DNA from 3 places in the Mesorhizobium sp. B2-1-3 genome. Region 2 is predicted to be linked to each of the others. Evidence: predicted binding sites of a transcription regulator. Region 2 holds the regulator's gene; each other region holds the start of a gene.

The links. The regulator LexA, encoded in region 2, represses DNA repair genes until DNA is damaged. The targets are predictions, from matches to a motif close to TGTTCNNNNTGTGTTCNG.
Region 1: FJ973_RS00960 (DNA recombination protein RmuC) is a predicted target of LexA. The motif match lies at 1,366-1,383, and genes of this name have one in related genera.
Region 3: FJ973_RS02330 (metallopeptidase family protein) is a predicted target of LexA. The motif match lies at 5,249-5,266, and genes of this name have one in related genera.

Annotation. Positions count from the first base shown of each region.
Region 1 is NZ_VFWL01000001.1:185,386-192,026, forward strand. It holds gene FJ973_RS00955 (GFA family protein) at 1-27, shown strand, start outside; gene FJ973_RS00960 (DNA recombination protein RmuC) at 47-1,333, opposite strand; gene def (peptide deformylase) at 1,437-1,967, shown strand; gene fmt (methionyl-tRNA formyltransferase) at 1,974-2,909, shown strand; gene FJ973_RS00975 (N-acetyltransferase) at 2,906-3,412, shown strand; gene truA (tRNA pseudouridine(38-40) synthase TruA) at 3,436-4,185, shown strand; gene FJ973_RS00985 (transporter) at 4,173-4,802, opposite strand; gene dapE (succinyl-diaminopimelate desuccinylase) at 4,808-6,001, opposite strand; partial or broken gene FJ973_RS00995 (2-dehydropantoate 2-reductase) at 6,131-6,641, shown strand, end outside.
Region 2 is NZ_VFWL01000011.1:19,443-26,083, forward strand. It holds gene FJ973_RS18820 (ComEC/Rec2 family competence protein) at 1-2,383, shown strand, start outside; gene lexA (transcriptional repressor LexA) at 2,377-3,120, opposite strand; gene FJ973_RS18830 (TetR/AcrR family transcriptional regulator C-terminal domain-containing protein) at 3,587-4,264, shown strand; gene kynU (kynureninase) at 4,261-5,508, shown strand; gene kynA (tryptophan 2,3-dioxygenase) at 5,572-6,408, opposite strand; gene FJ973_RS18845 (AMP-binding protein) at 6,405-6,641, opposite strand, start outside.
Region 3 is NZ_VFWL01000001.1:443,742-450,382, forward strand. It holds gene FJ973_RS02295 (SRPBCC domain-containing protein) at 29-532, shown strand; gene FJ973_RS02300 (FAD-binding oxidoreductase) at 593-1,759, opposite strand; partial or broken gene FJ973_RS02305 (ATP-binding protein) at 1,788-1,910, opposite strand; gene FJ973_RS02310 (CoA ester lyase) at 1,974-2,870, shown strand; gene FJ973_RS02315 (DUF1737 domain-containing protein) at 2,926-3,132, shown strand; gene FJ973_RS02320 (hypothetical protein) at 3,119-3,796, opposite strand; gene FJ973_RS02325 (TetR/AcrR family transcriptional regulator) at 3,967-4,596, shown strand; gene FJ973_RS02330 (metallopeptidase family protein) at 4,616-5,038, opposite strand; gene FJ973_RS31190 (hypothetical protein) at 5,290-6,363, shown strand; gene FJ973_RS02340 (DUF6504 family protein) at 6,305-6,641, shown strand, end outside.

The sequences.
Region 1 (6,641 bases), on a different contig from region 2:
GGCATGACCACAGTGGAGGAGCAGTAGCGCCGTCCGGTGCGGCGCCTCATTCGTCGCCTTCGACGACCCTCAGCCTGAGCTGGCCGGTCTTTGAATCGGCAACGCGTGGGGAATCGACAACGCGCGGGCCGGGTTCCGGCTTCGCAGGGGCTGGTGACGCCATGTCAGGGTCGGCATCGCCTCCGGGCTGCGCCCCAAAGTCCAGAGCTTCGATCTTCTGGCCGCGTTTGGTCACCTTCGACGTCGAGACGAGGATGTCGTCTATATCCTTGGCCGACTGGGCAAAATGGCCCTGCAATTTGCGCACCCGCTCGTCGACGCGCGAAACATCCTCCATCAGCCGGATCACCTCGCCCTGGATCAGGTGTGCCTGCTCGCGCATACGGGCATCCTTCAGGATCGCCTGGATGACCTGGATCGACAGCATCAGGAGCGACGGCGAGACGATGACGACGCGGGCGCGGTGCGCCTTCTGCACCACCGCCTCGAAATTTTCGTGGATCTCGGCAAACACCGATTCCGACGGCACGAACATGAAGGCGGTATCCTGCGTCTCGCCCTGGATCAGATATTTATCCGCGATATCGCGGACATGCACCTCGATGTCGCGGCGGAAGGCCTGCGACGCGACCTTCTGCTGTTCGGCGCCTTCGGCGGCGCGGATGGCGTTCCAGGCTTCCAGCGGAAACTTGGCGTCGACGGCAAGCGCCGGCGCGCCGTTGGGCATCTTCACCAGGCAATCGGGACGGCTGCCGTTGGACAAGGTCGCCTGGAACTCGTAGGCGCCGTGCGGCAGACCGTCGGCGACGATCGCTTCCATGCGCGACTGGCCGAAGGCGCCGCGCGTCTGCTTGTTGGAGAGGATCGCCTGCAATTGCACGACCTGGCCGGCGAGCGACTGGATGTTGCCTTGCGCGGTGTCGATGACGGCCAGCCGCTCCTGCAATTTGGCCAGGCTCTCATGAGTGGATTTGGTTTGCTCGGTCATGGTCTGGCCGAGGCGGCCGGTCATGGCATCGAGGCGCTGGCCGATCGATTGCGTCAGTTCCGCCTGCCGCGCGCCGAAGACTTCCGCGATGGCGCCCATGCGGCCCTGCATCTCGGCTTGGCTTTGCAATATGCCGGCCATCCGCGCCTCGGCGTCGCGGGCATGGTCGGCGGCTTCGGCAGCGGCCACGGCGCGCGCCTTGGCCGAGCGCCACAGCGCGACGACAAGCGCAACGAACAGGCCAAGAAACACAAAGGCCCCGAACGCCAGCGCATGGCCGAGCGTGATCGTGGTCGCGCCAAGCCGGGCGACAGGTTCCGAAAGGATGGATGTCAGGTCGTTCATGCACACAGCATAGACGATTCGGCCGGCCAGCACAGATCAAAACGTGAACGATCCCCCGGCGTACCGGTTGACGCCCTTTATTCAAGGTCTTAGGTGAGACGCCATGCCGATCAAGCCGCTCATCATCCTTCCCGACCCCATCCTGCGCCAGGTTTCCAAGCCGGTGGAGCGCGTCGACGCGCCCTTGCGCAAACTGGCCGACGACATGCTGGCGACCATGTATGACGCGCCCGGCATCGGGCTGGCCGCGATCCAGATCGGCGAGCCGCTGCGCATGCTGGTGATCGACCTCGCCAAGGAGGACGAGACGCCGGCGCCGCATGTCTTCATCAATCCCGAAATCCTGGAAAGCGCCGACCAGCGCTCCGTCTACGAGGAAGGTTGCCTGTCGATTCCCGACTATTATGCCGAGGTCGAACGCCCGGCTTCCGTGCGGGTCAAGTATCTCGACCGCGATGGCAAGCTGCAGGAAATGGAGGCCGAGGGGCTGATGGCGACCTGCCTGCAGCATGAGATCGACCATCTCAACGGCGTGCTGTTCATCGACCACATTTCGAAGCTGAAGCGCGACATGGTGGTGAAGAAGTTCAAGAAGCTGGCCAAGGACAAGGCTCCGGGCAAGCTGGTGGGATAGGGGACAATGCCCCTTCGCGTCATTTTCATGGGGACGCCGGAGTTTTCGGTGCCGACATTGCGCGCAATTGCCGATGCCGGACATGAGGTCGCGGCCGTCTACACGCAGCCGCCGCGAGCCGCCGGCCGGCGCGGCCTTGAGCTGACGCCGTCGCCGGTACAGCGCGAGGCGGAACGGCTGGGCATCGAGACGCGCACGCCGACGTCGCTCAAGGGCGAGGCCGAACAGGCAGCTTTTCGCGCGCTGCAAGCCGATATCGGCGTGGTCGTGGCTTACGGCCTGCTGCTGCCCAGGGCGGTGCTTGAGGCGCCGCGACTGGGCTGCATCAACGGCCATGCCTCGCTGTTGCCGCGGTGGCGCGGTGCGGCGCCCATCCAACGGGCGATTATGGCGGGCGACAGCGAAACCGGCATGATGGTCATGCGCATGGAAGAAGGCCTCGACACCGGCCCGGTGGGGCTGGTTGAAAAATGCGTCATCGAACCCGATATGACCGCCGGCGATCTGCATGATCGATTGATGAGCGTCAGCGCCGCACTGATCGTGGAAGCGCTGGCGCGGCTGGAAAGGAATAGCCTGGCGTTCACCGCCCAAGCGGTTGAGGGGGTGACCTACGCCAAAAAGATCGATAAATCCGATACGCACGTGGATTGGACGCGACCCGCGGCCGAAGTCCACAATAACATTCGCGGCCTGTCGCCCTTCCCCGGCGCCTGGTGCGAGGTTGAAATTGGTGGCCGGGTGGAACGGCTGAAACTGCTTCGCTCGACGCTTGCGCAAGGCATGGGCGAACCGGGAGGAATTCTCGACGACCGCCTGACGGTCGCCTGCGGAGCGGGCGCGATCCGGCTGGTCGAAGTTCAACGGGCGGGCGGAAGGCCCGCCGCCGCGCAAGAATTCCTGCGCGGGACCAAGATCGAAAAAGGAATGAAATTGTCATGAGCATGATGTCGATACGCGCGGCGACGCCGCGGGATCGCGAGGCCATCCGCCTCGTCGAGGAACACGCTTTCGGCCAGCAGGCGGAGGCCGGGCTGGTTGACGCGCTGGTTTCCGGCGGCGACGCCGTTGTCGAACTGGTGGCGGAAGAAGACGGGCAAGTGGTTGGCCACATCCTGTTTTCGCGGCTTTTCGCCCGCACCGGCGGCAAGGATTTCCCGGCGGTGGCACTGGCGCCGCTGGCGGTGGAGCCCTCCTTTCACGGCACCGGCATTGGCGGCGCGCTGATCCGCGAGGCTCACATCCGCCTGCGCGACGCCGGCGAGATGCTGGCCGTGGTGCTGGGCGATCCCACCTACTACAGCCGTTTCGGCTACAGCCACGCGCGCGCCGAAGGATTCGAGAGCGAATACCAGGGCGAGGCGCTGCAGGCGCTGGCCTGGGGCGACGCTCCCGGAACCGGCCGGCTGGTCTACGCCTCGGCCTTCACCGCACTCGCCGCCTAGGCGAGTGCGTATAGCCGCCCGGCATGCCGCGTTTTCGCCTCGACATCGAATATGACGGCAGCCTGTTTGCCGGCTGGCAGCACCAGGCGGACCAGCCTTCGGTGCAGCAGGCGATCGAGCAGGCGATCGAAAAATTCTGCGGCCAACAGGTCCGCTTGCGCGCTGCCGGCCGTACCGATGCGGGCGTGCATGCGACGGCCCAGGTGGCGCATGTCGACCTGGCCAAGGCCTGGCCGGACGACAAGGTGCGCGATGCCGTCAACGCGCATCTGCAGGGCGCGGGCAATCGCATCGCGATCTTGAAAGCCACGACCGTCGTCGACGGCTTCGATGCCCGCTTCTCGGCTATCGGCCGTCACTACCTCTACCGCATCCTCAACCGGCGCGCGCCCTCGGCGCTGGAAAAGGGCAAGGTATGGTGGGTGCCGAAGCAGCTCGACGCCACTGCCATGCACGAAGCCGCCAAAGTGCTGCTTGGACGGCACGATTTCACCACCTTCCGTTCCACGCAATGCCAGGCCGAGAGCCCGGTGCGCACGCTCGACCGTCTTGACGTCAGCCGTTCGGGCGACATGATCGAAGTCAGAGCCTCGGCGCGTTCCTTCCTGCACAACCAGGTGCGCTCGATGGTCGGCTCGCTCAAGCGCGTCGGCGAAGGCGCATGGACGGCGGGCGATCTCAAGGCGGCGCTCGAGGCGCACAACCGCGCCGCCTGCGGCCAGGTGGCGCCGCCCGACGGGCTTTTTCTGATCGGCGTCGATTATCCCGGATAGAGTCCCGAAAGGCTCTGAGCTCCGGTGTCCGGACCCGTGATGCCAAGCAGCGCCTGCAGCCCGAACAGCACGATCAGCGAAGCGATGAACATGCCAACGAAGACAGCGGTCCCGATTGCGGCCCCCCTGCCGATGGTCGCGTTGGTCATGCGCCAGGTCAGCACCATCGACAGCGCGAACAACAGCAGCGACACAAGGCTGGAGATCTGGCTCGCCGACGTCAGGAAAAGCCTGATCAGCGCGGACGGCAGCATCAGCCAGGCGGTGATGGCCGAAGCCCAGTTCGAGGCCACCACATAGTGCACGAAGCGGCCGCCGATGCCGGCGCGCGGCGCGACCAGAGCCAGTGCGACCAGAGGCAGCACCCAGGAACCGATATCGACTGTCGCCAGCCGCAACAGCATGCTGAAGCGGCCCGCGAAGGCATCGGGATCGCCGATCTCGTTGGCGATGCCGACCCAGCCGACGATCAATGCCGGCGCCGCGACGACGATGGCGAAAAAGGAATTCCAGAAACCATCGGCAGACAGGTCGAGCAGACGCAGGCCATCGGCCCTGCCGAGCATCAGTCGCCAGGCGCCGGTCAGCGAAACTTGGGTCTCGTCCGCCGAAAGCATGCTGCTCAGTCCTGTCCGAACCAGTCTTCGATGAAGCGCTGATAGATTTGCGTCAGCGTCTCGAGATCGGCAAGGGCTACACGCTCGTCGACCATGTGCATGGTCTTGCCGACCAGGCCGAATTCGACCACCGGGCAATAGTCCTTGATGAAGCGGGCATCCGACGTGCCGCCGGAGGTGGACAACGCCGGCGCTCTGCCGACCACCGTCTTGACCGAGCCGCTCAACGTCTCGATCAGCCTGTCGTCGCGGGTCAGGAAGACATGGCTCGGCCGGTCGCGCCAGACGAGTTCGTAGTCGACCGGCATCTCCTTGCCGGGCCGGTATTTCTTGCGGCCCGCCGCCTGGTCGAGACGGTTGTGGATTTCGGCCTGTATGGTCTCGGCGGTCCAGCTGTCATTGAAGCGGATGTTGAAGGTGGCGGTTGCCTTTGCTGGAATGACGTTGGTGGCCGGGTTGCCTACGTCGATGGATGTCACCTCCAGATTGGTCGGCTGGAAATCCTTCGTGCCCTCATCGAAGACGGGATGCAGCAAAGCATCGATCAGGCTCATCAGCCCGCGTACCGGATTGTCGGCAAGCAAGGGGTAAGCGACATGGCCCTGGCGGCCATTGACGATGACGTCGCCCGACAGCGAGCCGCGCCGGCCGATTTTTATCATGTCGCCGAGCGCAGCCGGGTTGGTCGGCTCGCCGACGATCGATGCATCCCATTTCTCGCCCCTGGAAGCCGCCCATTCGAGCAGCTTCGTGGTACCGTTGATGGCCGGGCCTTCCTCGTCGCCGGTGATCAGCAGCGAGACCGAGCCCTTCGGGCCGCCATTCGCCTCGATATGGCGCGCTACCGCGGCGATGAAACAGGCGATGCCGCCCTTCATGTCGACCGCACCCCGGCCATACATCTCGCCATTGGCGATCTCGGCGCCGAAGGGCGGATGCGTCCAGGCGGCTTCGTCGCCGACCGGCACCACGTCGGTGTGTCCGGCGAACATCAGATGAGGGCCATTGCCGGAGCGCCTGGCATAAAGGTTCTCGATATCGGGCGTGCCGTCTTCCGAAAACACCGGGCGATCGACGAGGAAGCCGAGCGGTTCCAGCATCGTCTGCAACGCGGTCAGCGCACCGCCTTCGGCCGGCGTCACGGAGGCGCAACGGATGAGGGCGGCGAGGTTTGCGGCGGGATCGGTCGGCAGCGTCATGGCAAAAGCGATAGTCGAAAGCTGAAGGCCTGTCACGGCCAGACGTAGGGGCCAGTCCTATGACCGGCGATACCGCCGACATTATGGTTTTCATGTCGTATAGTCGTGGGCCCGGTGCGGAGCGACAGGATGGCAAACGGGGGCAAGAGAATCGTCATTGCCGGCGCCGGCGGCATCGGCTGCTATGCCGGCGGCTGTCTGGCGCTCGCCGGGCGCAAGGTCATCCTGCTGGCCCGGCCGCGCGTCGAGGCGGCTCTGCGGCAAGGCGGATTGCGGATCAGCGACCTTGAGGGCCGCGATCGAGGCCTCGAGCCGCAAGCGCTTGCCGTCACCACCGAACCAGCCGCTGCCTTGCCGCAGGCGGACGTGATCCTGGTCACCGTCAAGAGCGGCGCGACGCGGGAGATGGCTGCGCTCATCGCCGCCCACGCCCCGCCGGACGCCGTGGTGGTGAGCCTGCAGAACGGCATCGACAATGCCGACAGGCTGCGCGCCGGTGTCGGCGGGCGACCAGTGCTGGCCGGCATGGTGCCGTTCAATGTCGTGCAATCGGCCACGGCGAATTACCGCTGCGTGTCCACCGCGCCAGCGACGGCAAGGTCATGATCGAGGACAGCGATGCCGGTCTGATCAGCCTTCT
Region 2 (6,641 bases):
TTTTGCCATGCCCGCGCCCGCCTCATTGCCGCTGGCGTTGCCGCCCCTACAGCAGCCGGGCAAGTCGCCGCCGGCGGATGTTTCCACGCCGCCCGGCATTCCCGCAGCCGGCGCGGCCGTGCGTCTGCGCCGTGAGTTCGGCCGTGCTTCATGGCCTCGTCTGCGCAACGGCGTGGCCAGAGCGTCCGAGCTCGAACTCGATCGGGGCATAGGCTTCCTGCTCGTCCCGGTGTTCCTGGCATGCGGATCGATTGCGTATTTTTCGTTGGCGGCGGAGCCGGGCTTTGCCAAGCCTGTCGCGGTCGCGATCCTGATGTCGCTGTGCGCGCTCGTTTCACGCTCATGGCCGAAAACGCATCTGTGCTTCATGGCGGCGCTGTTGTGCGCGCTCGGCATGCTCGCCGGCAAAGTCGAGACGTGGCGGGCGGGAACGCGGATGCTGGGCTCGGAGATCTCCACGCAAATCACCGGCCGCGTCGTTTCGGTCGACCAGATGGAGACCGGCCGCATCCGGCTGACCATCGATGTGACATCGACCGCGCGGCCGAAACTACGCTACGCGCCCGAGCGCGTTCGCCTTTCGGCACGCAAGGTGCCGGCTGAAGTGACGGCCGGTTCGCTCGTGACCGGCTATGCCAGGCTGTTGCCGCCGACCGGACCGGTGCGGCCGGACAGCTACGACTTTTCCTTCGACAGCTACTTCGCCGGCATAGGCGCCAGCGGCTTCTTTCTCGGCAACCCCAAAATCGTCTCAGCCGATGACAGGCCGCTGTGGGCCGCCCTTTCAGCCGCCATCGAGAGTGCTCGCGAAAGCATTGCCGACCATATCAGGGGCAGCATCGGCGGTGCCGAGGGCGAGATCGCCGCGGCGCTGATCGTGGGTGTGCGCGCCGGGATTCCCGACGAGATCAATGAAGCGATGCGACGCACCGGCATCTACCACATCATCTCAATTTCCGGGCTGCACATGGCGCTGGTCGCCGGCACGGTCATGGGTCTGCTGCGTGGCGGCTTCGCGCTGTTCCCGAATTTTTCCTCCCGCCGGCCGGTCAAGAAATACGCGGCCGCGGCGGCACTTTTCTCGATCGCCGCCTACCTCGTCATTTCGGGCGTCGTTGTCGCCGCCGAACGCAGCTTCATCACGCTGGCGGTGATGCTGATCGCCGTTCTGTTCGATCGGGCGGCACTCACCATGCGCAATCTGGCTATTTCGGCGATCGCCGTCATCGTGGTGTCGCCGCACGAGGTGGTAGGGCCGAGCTTCCAGATGTCGTTCGCCGCCACCGCGGCCCTGGTCGGCGCCTATGCCGGCTGGTCGGATCGCAAAGCCGACAAAGCGCGGACCCCGCCGCCGCAACGGACCTTGCCTGGCCTCCTGACGCGAAAATTGCTGCTGGCGACAGGTGGGCTGGCGATGACCTCGATTATCGCGGGAAGCGCCACGGCGCTTTTCGCCATCTGGCATTTCCAGCGCGTGTCGCCGCTCAGCCTGTTCGCCAATCTTGCCGTCATGCCGATCGTTTCGGTCGTGATGTTCCTTGCGGTTGCCAGTGCGCTGCTGATGCCGTTCGGGTTCGATGGACCATCCCTTTATCTGATGGGCAAGGGACTGACCGCGATGATCGCCATATCAGGATGGATCTCGCAACGCTCGCCGGTCGACGCGGTCGGGTTGATTTCGCAGCAATCCGTCCTTCTGGTGGCGATCGCCCTGGTCATCGCGACGATGGCCACGACATGGCTGCGGCTGGCGGCACTTCCCTTCGCGCTCGCCGGCCTGTTGACCGTCTCGGACACGCGCACGCCGGACGTGCTGATTTCGGAGGATGCCCGCCTGGTGGCACTGCCGATCGGCGGCGGTGAGCTCGCGATCAACCGGGCGCGCCCGAACGAATTCACCGTCGATAATTGGAAACGCGCGCTGAAGTCCGAAACCATCGTTGCGCCGGAACTGTTCGACAGCGGAGACCGACAGTTCGACATCTTCGATTCCGCGCAACTTCCGGCGGGAGCGCCTTTCTATTGCTTCACAGGCCTGTGCATGGCCCGGCATCCCTCGGGGGCGATCATCGCGCAGGTGGAGGATCGCAAGGACGCCTGGAGGGCCTGCTCCTATGCGGATCTGATCGTCATCAACGACCCCGCGGGCTACGATCCCTGCCACAATCCGCTGGTTCTCGTCATCACCAAGCGGCAGCTCGCTCGTAAGGGAAGTGCCGCCGTCTTCTTCGACCAGCAATCGGCGACGGCACCGGCACGGGTCAGCTTTGCCGTCGACGGGCCATATCGGCCTTGGCACGAACAGCGGAAATTCTCACGCGAGGCAAGGGGACTGCCGCCTTACCGTAAACCCGAAAAGCCCACCGCCGACCCCGCTCAGTAGCGCCTGATCAGGCCGACCAGCTTGCCTTGCACCTTGACCCTGTCCGGTCCGAAAATACGTGTTTCATAGGCCGGATTGGCAGCCTCGAGCGCAATCGAAGCACCCTTTCGGCGGAAGCGCTTCAGCGTTGCTTCCTCCTCGTCCACCAGGGCCACGATGATCTCGCCGGGACTTGCGGTGTCGGCATTGCGGATGATGACCGTGTCGCCGTCGAAAATGCCGGCCTCGATCATCGAATCGCCCTTGACCTCCAGCGCATAGTGTTCGCCGCCCATGATCATGTCAGGCGGCACTGAAATGGAATGCGTCTGATGCTGGATGGCGTCGATCGGCACACCCGCTGCGATGCGACCCATGACCGGGATCGACACCGCTGAAACCGCATCGTCGTCATTGCCGGCAGCGGGCAGACGCGAAGACGTCGCCGGCTTGATCTGCCGGCTAGGGCTGCTGCCCTGTCCGAGGCTGCCCTGGATGACGCTCGGGGAGAACTTCTTTGCCGCGTTAAGACCCGGCGCGATCGAGTCCGGCAGGCGCAGCACCTCCAGCGCGCGCGCCCGGTTGGGCAGGCGGCGAATGAAGCCGCGCTCCTCCAACGCCGTGATCAGCCGATGAATTCCCGACTTGGAGGCGAGGTCCAGCGCTTCCTTCATCTCGTCGAAGGACGGCGGAATGCCGCTTTCCTTCAGCCGTTCATGGATGAACATCAAGAGTTCATGTTGCTTGCGCGTGAGCATGGCGGCCCCCAAAGGCATTGCACGAAGGGTCTGGAACCAGAATCAGAAAACAAACCCAGAACAAACACTATCTGTTCCAGTTGTGTTCCGCAACCATTTAAAGTTTAATGAATTTGTTAAGGCGACGGAAACGAAATGCCCTCCCGCAGCCAGCATCCTGCCAGCGCGGTCCGTCGTCAATGCGCTCCCGGGCCCTTTGAAACTATTTTGGTTAATGGCCTGTGGCCCGACCGGTCTCCACTCTTGGCACAAGCCTGCAAGCTGGGTGACCGGCAGGTGCGGGGTGCGTTTGGGCGGATTAAAACCCCTGCGGCTCGTGAACGAAACGAAACCAAAATGCCAACTTCCTGCCGGAAAACGACGAGGCACCACCACTGGTCGCTATGGGCTGCGTTCGCTCGCTCCTTGCTTCCCGTTCGCTTGACGAAACCGTATAATAATGTACGGTTTTCGAAGAGGAACACCAATGATCACGCCGAAGCAGGCCGCGCGACGCGAACGGATAGAGGAGGCCGCCTATGCGGTGCTCCGGGAAACCGGCTACAAGAGCGCCTCCCTGCTTGCTATCGCCAAGCGGGCATCGGCCTCGAACGAAACCCTCTACAACTGGTACGGCAACAAGCAGACCCTGTTTCGATCCTTGATCGAAGCCAATGCGGGAGAGGCAAGGAAGCTGCTGGAGGACGCCCTTCACCAGGCGCGCGATCCGCTCGAAACCCTGAACTTGCTCGGGCCAGTCCTGCTGACCCTCGTGACGGGCGACAAGGCGGTGGCGCTCAATCGCGCCGCGGCCGGCGACGTCAACGATACAGGCACGCTTGGCCAATCGATCGCGCAATTCGGCCGCAATACCATAATGCCGCTTGTTGGCGACCTGCTTCGAACCGCAAGTCGGGCCGGCCTGATCGCCTGTGACGATCCTGCCGAAGCCGCCGACATCTACATCAGTCTTTTGATCGGCGATCTCCAGGTTCGCCGGATCGTTGGGGTGCTCGAGGAACTGCCTCGGGCGGAAATCGAGCAAAGATCGAACCGGGCGTTCACCCTGTTCTTGCGCGTCTATGCGGCCAGCCCTTGCCCGGGCGGCAAAACAGCCGGCCCGTTTCCAGGGCGCTCTTCTCACCGAGGAACATCGCGACCATGAGCAAAATTCCCGATCTCGCAGCGATCGAGGCAATGGACACCGCGGATCCGCTGCGTGCCATGCGTGACCGCTTCACCTTGCCCCAGGGGGTGATCTATCTCGACGGCAATTCGCTGGGCGCCGCTTCGCCCGCCGTGTTCGGCGAGCTGCAGAAGGCCGCCACGCAGGAGTGGGCGCAGGATCTCATCCGCGCCTGGAACACCGCCGGCTGGTTCGACATGCCGGTCGAACTCGGCGACCAACTCGGGCGCCTGATCGGGGCCGCCGCCGGCCAGACGGTGGTCTGCGATACCACCTCGATCAACATCTACAAGGTGCTGCATGCGGCACTCGGGATGCGGCCGGACAGGTCAGTCATCGTCGCCGAGGGGGACAGCTTTCCGACCGATCTCTATATGGCCGAAGGCGTTGCCTCGACGCGGCCGGGCACGGTGCTGCGGCTCGAGGGTGTCGATGCGCCGACCATAGAAGAACTGATCGACGAGCGGGTCGCGGTCATCCTGGTCAACCACGTCAACTACAAATCCGGGCAGTTGCGCGACGTGGCCGCGCTGACGCGGACGGCACATGATGCCGGCGCGCTGATTGTCTGGGATCTCTGCCATACCGCCGGCGCCTTGCCCGTCGAGCTCGACCGTTCGAATGCCGATTTCGCCGTTGGCTGCACCTACAAATATCTCAATGGCGGCCCGGGTGCCCCGGCCTTCATCTACGCGGCCGAGCGCCACCATGGCGATGTCCGCCAGCCGCTCAGCGGCTGGTGGGGCCATGCGCGGCCATTCGCCTTCGAACAGGGTTTTGCTGTCGGCACAGGCATCCGCCGGTTTCTCTGCGGCACGCAGCCTGTGCTGTCGATGCGCGCGCTCAAAGGGGCGCTCGATGTCTGGAACGACGTCGACATGGCAGAGGTGCGCAGGAAGAGCATGGCGTTGACCGATCTGTTCATCCAACTGGTCGAGGCAAAATGCGGCGCCTACGGCCTCGAACTCGAAAGCCCGCGCGATGGCAATGAGCGCGGCAGCCAGGTTTCGTTCCTCCACCCGCATGGCTATCAGGTGATGCGGGCCTTGATCGAGCGCGGCGTGATCGGCGATTTCCGCGCGCCATCCACGATTCGCTTCGGCTTTACGCCGCTTTATGTCGGCTATGTCGATGTCTGGCAGGCTGTCGAGGTGCTGGAAGACATTTTGCGCACGGACGCGTGGCAGGAGGCGCGTTTCGCCGTCAAGGCGGCGGTGACTTAAGAGCCTGTCGCTCAGAAAAGCGCAGTGGGTTCGGGATAACGATATGCAGTCGGCAAAGCTACGTCAGAGCCGGGTGCGGACCTTCCACAGCTCCGGGAACAACTCCACCTCCAGCATCTTCTTCAGGTAGGACGCGCCCGATGTGCCGCCGGTGCCGCGCTTCATACCGATGATGCGCTCGACCGTGGTGACGTGGTTGAAGCGCCAACGGCGGAAATAATCCTCGAAATCGACCAGCTTCTCGGCGAGTTCGTAGAACATCCAGTAGCGCTGCGGGTCGCGGTAGATGATCTGCCAGGCGACAAGGACCTCTTCGTTCTCGGTCCGCGTTTCGCGCCAGTCCGTACGCCTTGCGTCGGCACCGATGTCGAAGCCGTTACGGGCGAGCAGCAGCAGCGCCTCGTCGTAGAGCGACGGTTGCGCCAGGATCGCCTCCAGTTTCTCGCTGAGGTCCGGCCGGTGCTTGTGCGGTCCGAGCATTGCGAGATTGCGGTTGCCGGCCATGAACTCGATGGCACGGTACTGCCACGACTGGAAGCCCGAGGACTGGCCAAGCGCGTCGCGGAACTCGGTGTATTCGCTGGGCGTCATCGTGCGCAGCACGTCCCAGGCATTGTTGAGCTGCTCGAAGATGCGGGCGACGCGCGAAAGCATCTTGAAGCTCGGTTCGAGACGGTCGGCGCGGATGGAGCGGATTGCGGCGCCGATTTCGTGCAGCGCGAGCTTCATCCAGAGTTCCGATGTCTGGTGCTGGATGATGAACAGCATCTCGTCATGGGCTGACGAAAGCGGCTCCTGCGCCTCGAGCACCTTTTCCAGATGCAGATAGTCGCTGTAGGACATGCGCTCCTTGAACGACATTTCCGCGCCCTCGGCGGACGGGTCGTAGGGCTTGCTCAATTGATCTTCTCCGCGCGCAGCCGGAAGCGCTGGATCTTGCCGGTCTGCGTCTTGGGCAAAGCGGCGATGAATTTTACCGAGCGCGGATATTTGTAGGGCGCGATCGTGGCCTTGACGTGATCCTGCAGACGCTTGACGGTCATTGCGTCTGGCGCCACGCCTTGCACGAGCACCACATGAGCCTCGACGATCTGGCCGCGCTCGGCATCCTCGGCGCCGACCACCGCGCATTC
Region 3 (6,641 bases), on a different contig from region 2:
CGAGCGAAACAATCATCCGGAGGCATCGATGATGCATGTTCCAGTGCCAACGTCAGCCGTGCAGAGCATGACCAATGGCGAGACCGTCATGGCCCAGGCCGAGATCGGCGCGCCGGCCGAGCGCGTCTTCCGCGCGCTGATCTCCGACGAGGTCGAACAATGGTGGGGGTCCGCCGACACCTACCGGATGGTGAAATGGTCGGCAGACCCTCGCGCCGGCGGCCGATGGGCCGTCACGGTCCGTGGAGCCGACGGCAGCGAGCTGCCGGCCAACGGGGAATTCCTCGATATCGAGGTGCCGCGCCGGATCGTGCAGACAAGGGCCTATGCCTGGGACCATCCGACGCTTGGCCGCCGGCAAACGACGGTCGCCTGGCTGCTGGAACCAACCGCCGCGGGCACGCGCCTCACCATCTGCCATGGCGGCTTCGCCGGGCTGGCCGAAGCGGCGGCCGAACATGCCGAGGGCTGGGGACGCGTGCTGGGCTGGCTACAGGCGTATTTGGGTGCGGGAAGCCGAGTGGCGGCTTAGCCGACTGGTGGCGGTGCAGACCCTTTTGATGTCAGCGTCAAAGAGGGACCTTGACTCGGCTCAAATCACATTCAACTCGCGGAACGCCCGCCCTTCGGCAACGCGTTCGTAGCCAAAGGGGGAGCAATCGATCGTGCGGTAGCCACCATGGACGATCAGCTCGGCCAGCGCCTTGCCCACGGCGGGCGCCTGCTGCAGGCCGTGGCCGGAAAAGCCGTTGGCGAAGAGGAAATTGCCGACTTCGGGATGCGGGCCGATCACCGCGTTCTGGTCGAGCGTGTTGTAGTCGTAATGACCGGCCCAGGCGCGCGTCGGCTTGATCGCCTCGAAGGCCGGGATGCGGGTCGCCAGCACCGGCCAGATCACCTCTTCGAACAGCGGCCAGTCGACGTCGAAATCGGCGGGATCGGCCGGGCCGTCGCCCTCCTCCGGCTCGGCGCCGCCGGTGAGATAGACCGAGCCTTCCGGCCTGACATAGATGCCGGACGGGTCGACCAGCAGCGGCATGTCGGCATATTTCTCGCGCGCCTCGAAGACGAAGACGTTGCGCTTGCGCGGCTCGACCGGCAGCGCCAGCCCGGCGAGTGCGGCGACCTTGCCGGCGTTCGGCCCTGCGGCATTGACAAGGATGCCGGCCTCGAGCCGTTCGCCATTGTCGAGGCTGACGCCGGTAACGCGGGCACCCTGCCGCTCGATGCCGGTGACCGAAGCATTGATGAAGTCGATCTTCTTCTCACGCAACGCCTTGCGGAACAGCATCAGCATCGCATGCGCGTCGAACCAGCCCTCGCCGCTGCGGCCATAGGCGCCGGCGGTGATGCCCTCAGCCGACAGCCATGGAAAACGGCGCACGAGCTGTTCGGCATCCTCCAGTAAAATGTCGGCCCCTTCGGCAACCTGCGCCTCGTGGTTGGCCCTGAGGATCGGCAGCCCGGCCTCGCCGGCGAGAATGAGATAGCCGCCCTCGCGAAAACCGATGTCGGCGTCTGCGCCGAATTCTTCCTTCAGCCGGCGGAACAGTTTCAGCGTGAATTGCGACAGGCGGATATTTTCCGGAATGGAGAATTGCTGACGGATCGAGGCCATGGATAGCGTTGTCGCCGCGTGGGAAAATTGCGGGTCGCGCTCGACCAGCGCGATCCTGCCGGAAAAGCCCTCCTCGCGCAGATAATAGGCGATCGAGGAGCCGACGATGGCTCCGCCGATGATGACGATGTCGTAGCGCACTTTTTTCTCCGATCCGCTGCCGGCGTCCTTACGCAACCGGCAAGACAATCTCGAAGCGCGTGCCGCGCTCGGAGTCAACCAGCCTGATCGTGCCATCCTGCGCTTTCAGGAGGGCCAGCACGATGCCGAGCCCCATGCCGGTGCCCCCGGTAGAGCACCGCGCGATGCCGCCTGCTCCCTTGCCTCAACCCGCGGCAGGCGGCATAGATCTGGCATGACGACCGATCTCTACCGCCCGCGCCGCTCGGTGCTCTATGTTCCCGCCTCGAACGACAAGGCGCTGGCCAAGATGGCGCAGCTTGCCTGCGATACCGTCATCATCGACCTGGAGGATGCCGTCGCCCCGGCCGAGAAGGTCGCGGCGCGCGAAAAACTGGCCGGCATCTTCAGCAATCGTCCTGATACCAACCATAGTGGCCGGCGCTGCGAGATGGTGGTGCGCATCAATGCGCTCTCGAGCGAATGGGGCGGCGCCGACCTGCTGGCGGCGGCCAAGGCGGAGCCGGACGGCATCCTGCTGGCCAAGGTCGACACGCCCCGCGACGTGCTCGAGGCGGGTGACGTGCTCGACGACAATTCCGCCCCCGACAGCGTGAAACTATGGGCGATGATCGAGACGCCGAAGGCTGTGCTCAATGTCGGCGCCATCGCCGAACTTGGCCGCGATCCTGCCTCGCGGCTTGTTTGTTTCGTTGCCGGAACGAATGACCTGACCAAGGACACCGGCGTTATGGCGACGTCGGACCGGCGTTATCTCCTGCCGTGGCTGATGCAGATGGTGCTGGCGGCGCGTGCCGGCGATCTCGATATCGTCGACGGCGTCTTCAACGATTTTCGCGCGCTCGATGCTTTCAGCCGCGAATGCACGGAAGCGGCCGCCATGGGCTTCGACGGCAAGACGCTCATCCATCCCGCCCAGATCGAGGCGGCGAACCGCGCCTTTGCGCCGTCGGCGGAGGCGGTGGCCAAGGCCCGCGCGGTGAAGCAGGCCTTTGCGCTTCCGGAAAATGCCGGCAAGAACGTGATTGCGCTGGAGGGAAGGATGGTCGAACGGCTGCACCTTGCGCAGGCCGAAAAACTGCTGGCGAAGGCGACGGCCGTCGGCGCATGATGTGCCGTGTTGGATTGCCGATCGCGGGCGATGGACTGACGACAGGAATTGAATGATGAAACTCTACCGCTTTCTCACCGCTCCGGACGACGCCAGCTTCTGTCACAAGGTGACGGCGGCGCTGAACAAGGGCTGGCACCTGTTCGGCTCGCCCACCTACGCCTACGACAAAAAGACCAAGACCATGCGCTGCGGCCAGGCCGTGGTGAAGGATGTCGAGGGCCAGGAATACGGGCCGGACACCAAGCTCAGCGATTGGTAGCCCCTCGCATCCACAGCCACGCCGCCAGCCAGGCGATCGATGCCGCAAGCATCGCCAAGCCCAGGTCAAGAGCCAGCTCCGGAACGAACGCACGAAGCGCGATCGGCACCGCGCCAATGAGATAAAGAGCGAGAGGAATGCGCGGCACGCCTCTTGCAACGGCGAGAGAGATTACAAACGCGAGCGTTCCAACCAGAAAAAGAACCGAACTGGCGACCAGAGCCAGACCGAGCGGTCCGGCTCGCAGCTCGACGATGGTGGTGAGCGGAAGCTTCGAAAATACCAGATTGATCACTGCTTCCACGCCTACCAAACTTGCCAACGCAACGAAGTTGATGACAAACGCGATAGTGCCGAACAGCCCCGCGCGCCGGCCAAACGCAAGAAACAGGCCCACGACGAGGCCAAGCGCCAATATCTCGGCGACGGGCGCGAGAAGTTGCGTCAGATCAGTGGTCGCGATGAGCAAGCTGCGTTTAGCCGCGTTGACCAGAAGAATAAGCGCGCTTCCCATCCCGGCGACGGCGGCAAGCCGATAAAGCGTGAGGCTGGGCACAGTCGCGCTCGACCGAACAATCGCGAAATTCTCCTGCTGAAGTTCTTCGGCTGGACTCTGATGCGAAATGACCGATTGCGGGCGGGGTGGGGCTGTTCTGGCGAGCATGTTCGTCTCCTCAGCTGGGAGTTCGGGAGCCGCGAAGACCGTAGGCCTGTTCCGATCCCATCAGTAATCACTGCTTACATCCTCTGGCCGGGATTGTAAACGGCGATTACATAAATCGCGGAATCATGCTACAGAGGCGGGGAGCTGCTCCACGGAACGAAGGGAAAGAGATGGCAAAAGCCAAGGCGCCTCATCGCACTGGTTACCACCATGGCAATTTGCGGGAGGTCCTGATCGATGCCGCGGTTCAACTGGTCGAGGAAGGCGGCCCCGACAATGTGAGCGTGCGCGAAGCCGCAAAACGTGCCGGGGTTTCCCCCGGCGCGCCATTCCGTCACTTCAGCAACAAGACCGCGTTGATGACGGCTGTCGCGGAGCAGGCAATGAGCCGATTCCGCTCGGAGATCACGAATGCGGTCGAGAAGGTTGCGACGGACGATCCGATCGAACGCTTTGCCGCTGTTGGAATCGCCTATTTGCGCTGGGCAATTCGAAACCCCACCCACTTCCAGATCATCTCGACACGCAATCTTATTGATTGGGATGCTTCGGAGTCGCTGCGTCACGATAATGAAGCGGTGCGTTCGCTGATGGAAGCGTCAATGGCAGAAGCACAGCGGCGAAACATGCTCCGGTCGGACGACATGGCAGAGACCCAGATAGCCGCGAGGGCGCTCGTCTACGGGCTCGCACGCATGTACATTGATGGACATTTTGCGCAATGGGCAGTGGCAGGACATACCGGGGAGCAGACTGTGCAGAACGTATTAAAACATTTCGTCACACTCATTGTGAAATGACGGCCTGACGTAGAACCGGTCACTCGGCTGCCTCTTCGATCTTCTCCATATCGTCGTCCGAGAGGCCGAAATGGTGGCCGATCTCGTGGATCAGCACATGGGTGACGATGTCGCCCAAAGTCTCCTCGTTCTCGGCCCAGTAGTCGAGGATGGCGCGGCGATAGAGCGTGATGCGGTTCGGGCCTTCGCCGGTCTGCGGGTTCCAGCGCTCGGCGATGCCGCGTCCCTCGAACAGGCCGAGCAGGTCGAAGGGCGTTTCCAGCGACAGGTCGTCCATGATCTCGTCGGTCGGGAATTCGGCGATCTGGATGACGATCTCGCCGGTCAGCTTGCGAAAATCCTCGGGCAGATGGGCGTATGCCTCCAGCGCCAGGAACTCGATCTCGTCCATCGACGGCGAAAGCTGGTCGTGCCAAACGCGGGTCTTGTAGATGCGGGCCATGCTTTGTCCTTTGATCCCGGCATATAGGCTTTTGGGCCACAATCGGCAAATGACGCGGCGGCCAACCCCAGGATTGCTTACGGCACCGGGAGCCGTTTCGCATGGCTTGAGGCGCGGCCGGCTGTCCGACCAATGTTGGCCCTCTTATCGGAGAGGAATAAATTCCCCCATGAGTCTGCTTGACTCTTTGGGTCGCCTCTGGAATCTATTAAGAACATAACAGGAACAATTGTGAGTGGACACTGACCGTCATGGCGATGAGCGCCGTGGCGCGGGAGACTGTTTTTGCCCTGCGCCGCCAGATCGCGAAGATCGAGGGAACGCTGCCCGAGCGCCTGCAGGCGCCGGCCGGCGCGGTTTCCGACGCCGGCATGGCCGCCGCGGACCGCACCGTGGTCCGGCGCGGCATCGCCGTAGCCAGGCCGGATGCTTTCCTGCGCACCGGCATCGGCCGGCTCGATGCCGCCCTCGGTGGCGATTGGGGCGGCGATTTGGGCGGCGGCCTGCCGAAAGCGGCCTTGAGCGAAATCCATGGCATCGAGACCCGCGATGCCGGAGCGGTCGCCGGCTTCGCCCTGTCGCTCGCCAGCCTGATCCTCAAGCCCAGCCTGATTCTCAAGCCCAGCCTGGTTCTCAAGCAAGGGCCGCGATTGCCGGTGCTGTGGATCGGCACCCAGGAGGTTTTTCGCGAAGCGGGTTTTCCCTATGCCCGGGGCCTTCACGCCGCCTTCGGCATCGAGCCGGAGCAATTGCTGTTTTCCGAGGCGCCAAGGCTCGCCGATGCGCTGTGGGTCGCCGAGGAGGCGGCCCGCATGAAGGCGCTCGCCGCCGTCATCCTTGAAGTCCGCGGCAATCCGCAGCGGCTGGACCTGACCGCGACGCGCCGGCTGCACGCCCGCGCGCAGAGCGCCGGCCGGCCGGTCTTCCTGCTGCGGCAGGCGGCCGAACCCGAACCCACGGCGGCGCCCGTCCGCCTCATCGTCTCGCCGGCGCCGGCAGGGCCGCGCGACACGGTCGCCGGGCCGCTTGCCGGCTCGATCGGCCGCCCCGCCTTCACCATCAGCATCGGCAAGAGCCGCACGGCCCTGCCAGGACAATTCATATTGGAGTGGAACCCCGATGAACGCATATTCGATGAAAGACGGATTGGGGAAGAACGAGCAAAGAATCCTGTCCCTGTGGTTTCCCTATCTCGCGGCCGAACGGATCCTGCGGCAGCGCCTGGGGCGGTCCTGGCGTTCCCGGCCATCGGATCACCGGCCGCTGGTGATCAGCCATCGCGACAGCAACGCGCAGCGCATCTTAGCCCTCGACGAGCGGGCTGAGGCGCTGCATCTGAAGCCCGGCATGGGCATCGCCGATGCGCGCGCCATGCATCCGTCGATCGACATAATGGAGGCCGATGCCGAAGCCGACCGGCGCCTGCTCGAAGGCCTTGCGGACTGGTGCGACCGCTATACCCCGCTGGTGGCGCTCGACGGGACCGACGGCCTGTTCCTCGACGTCACCGGCTGCACCCATCTTTTCGGCGGCGAACGCGCCATGCTGGACGAGATCCTGTCGCGCTTCTTCCATCAGGGCTTCGACGTCCGTGCCGGCCTTG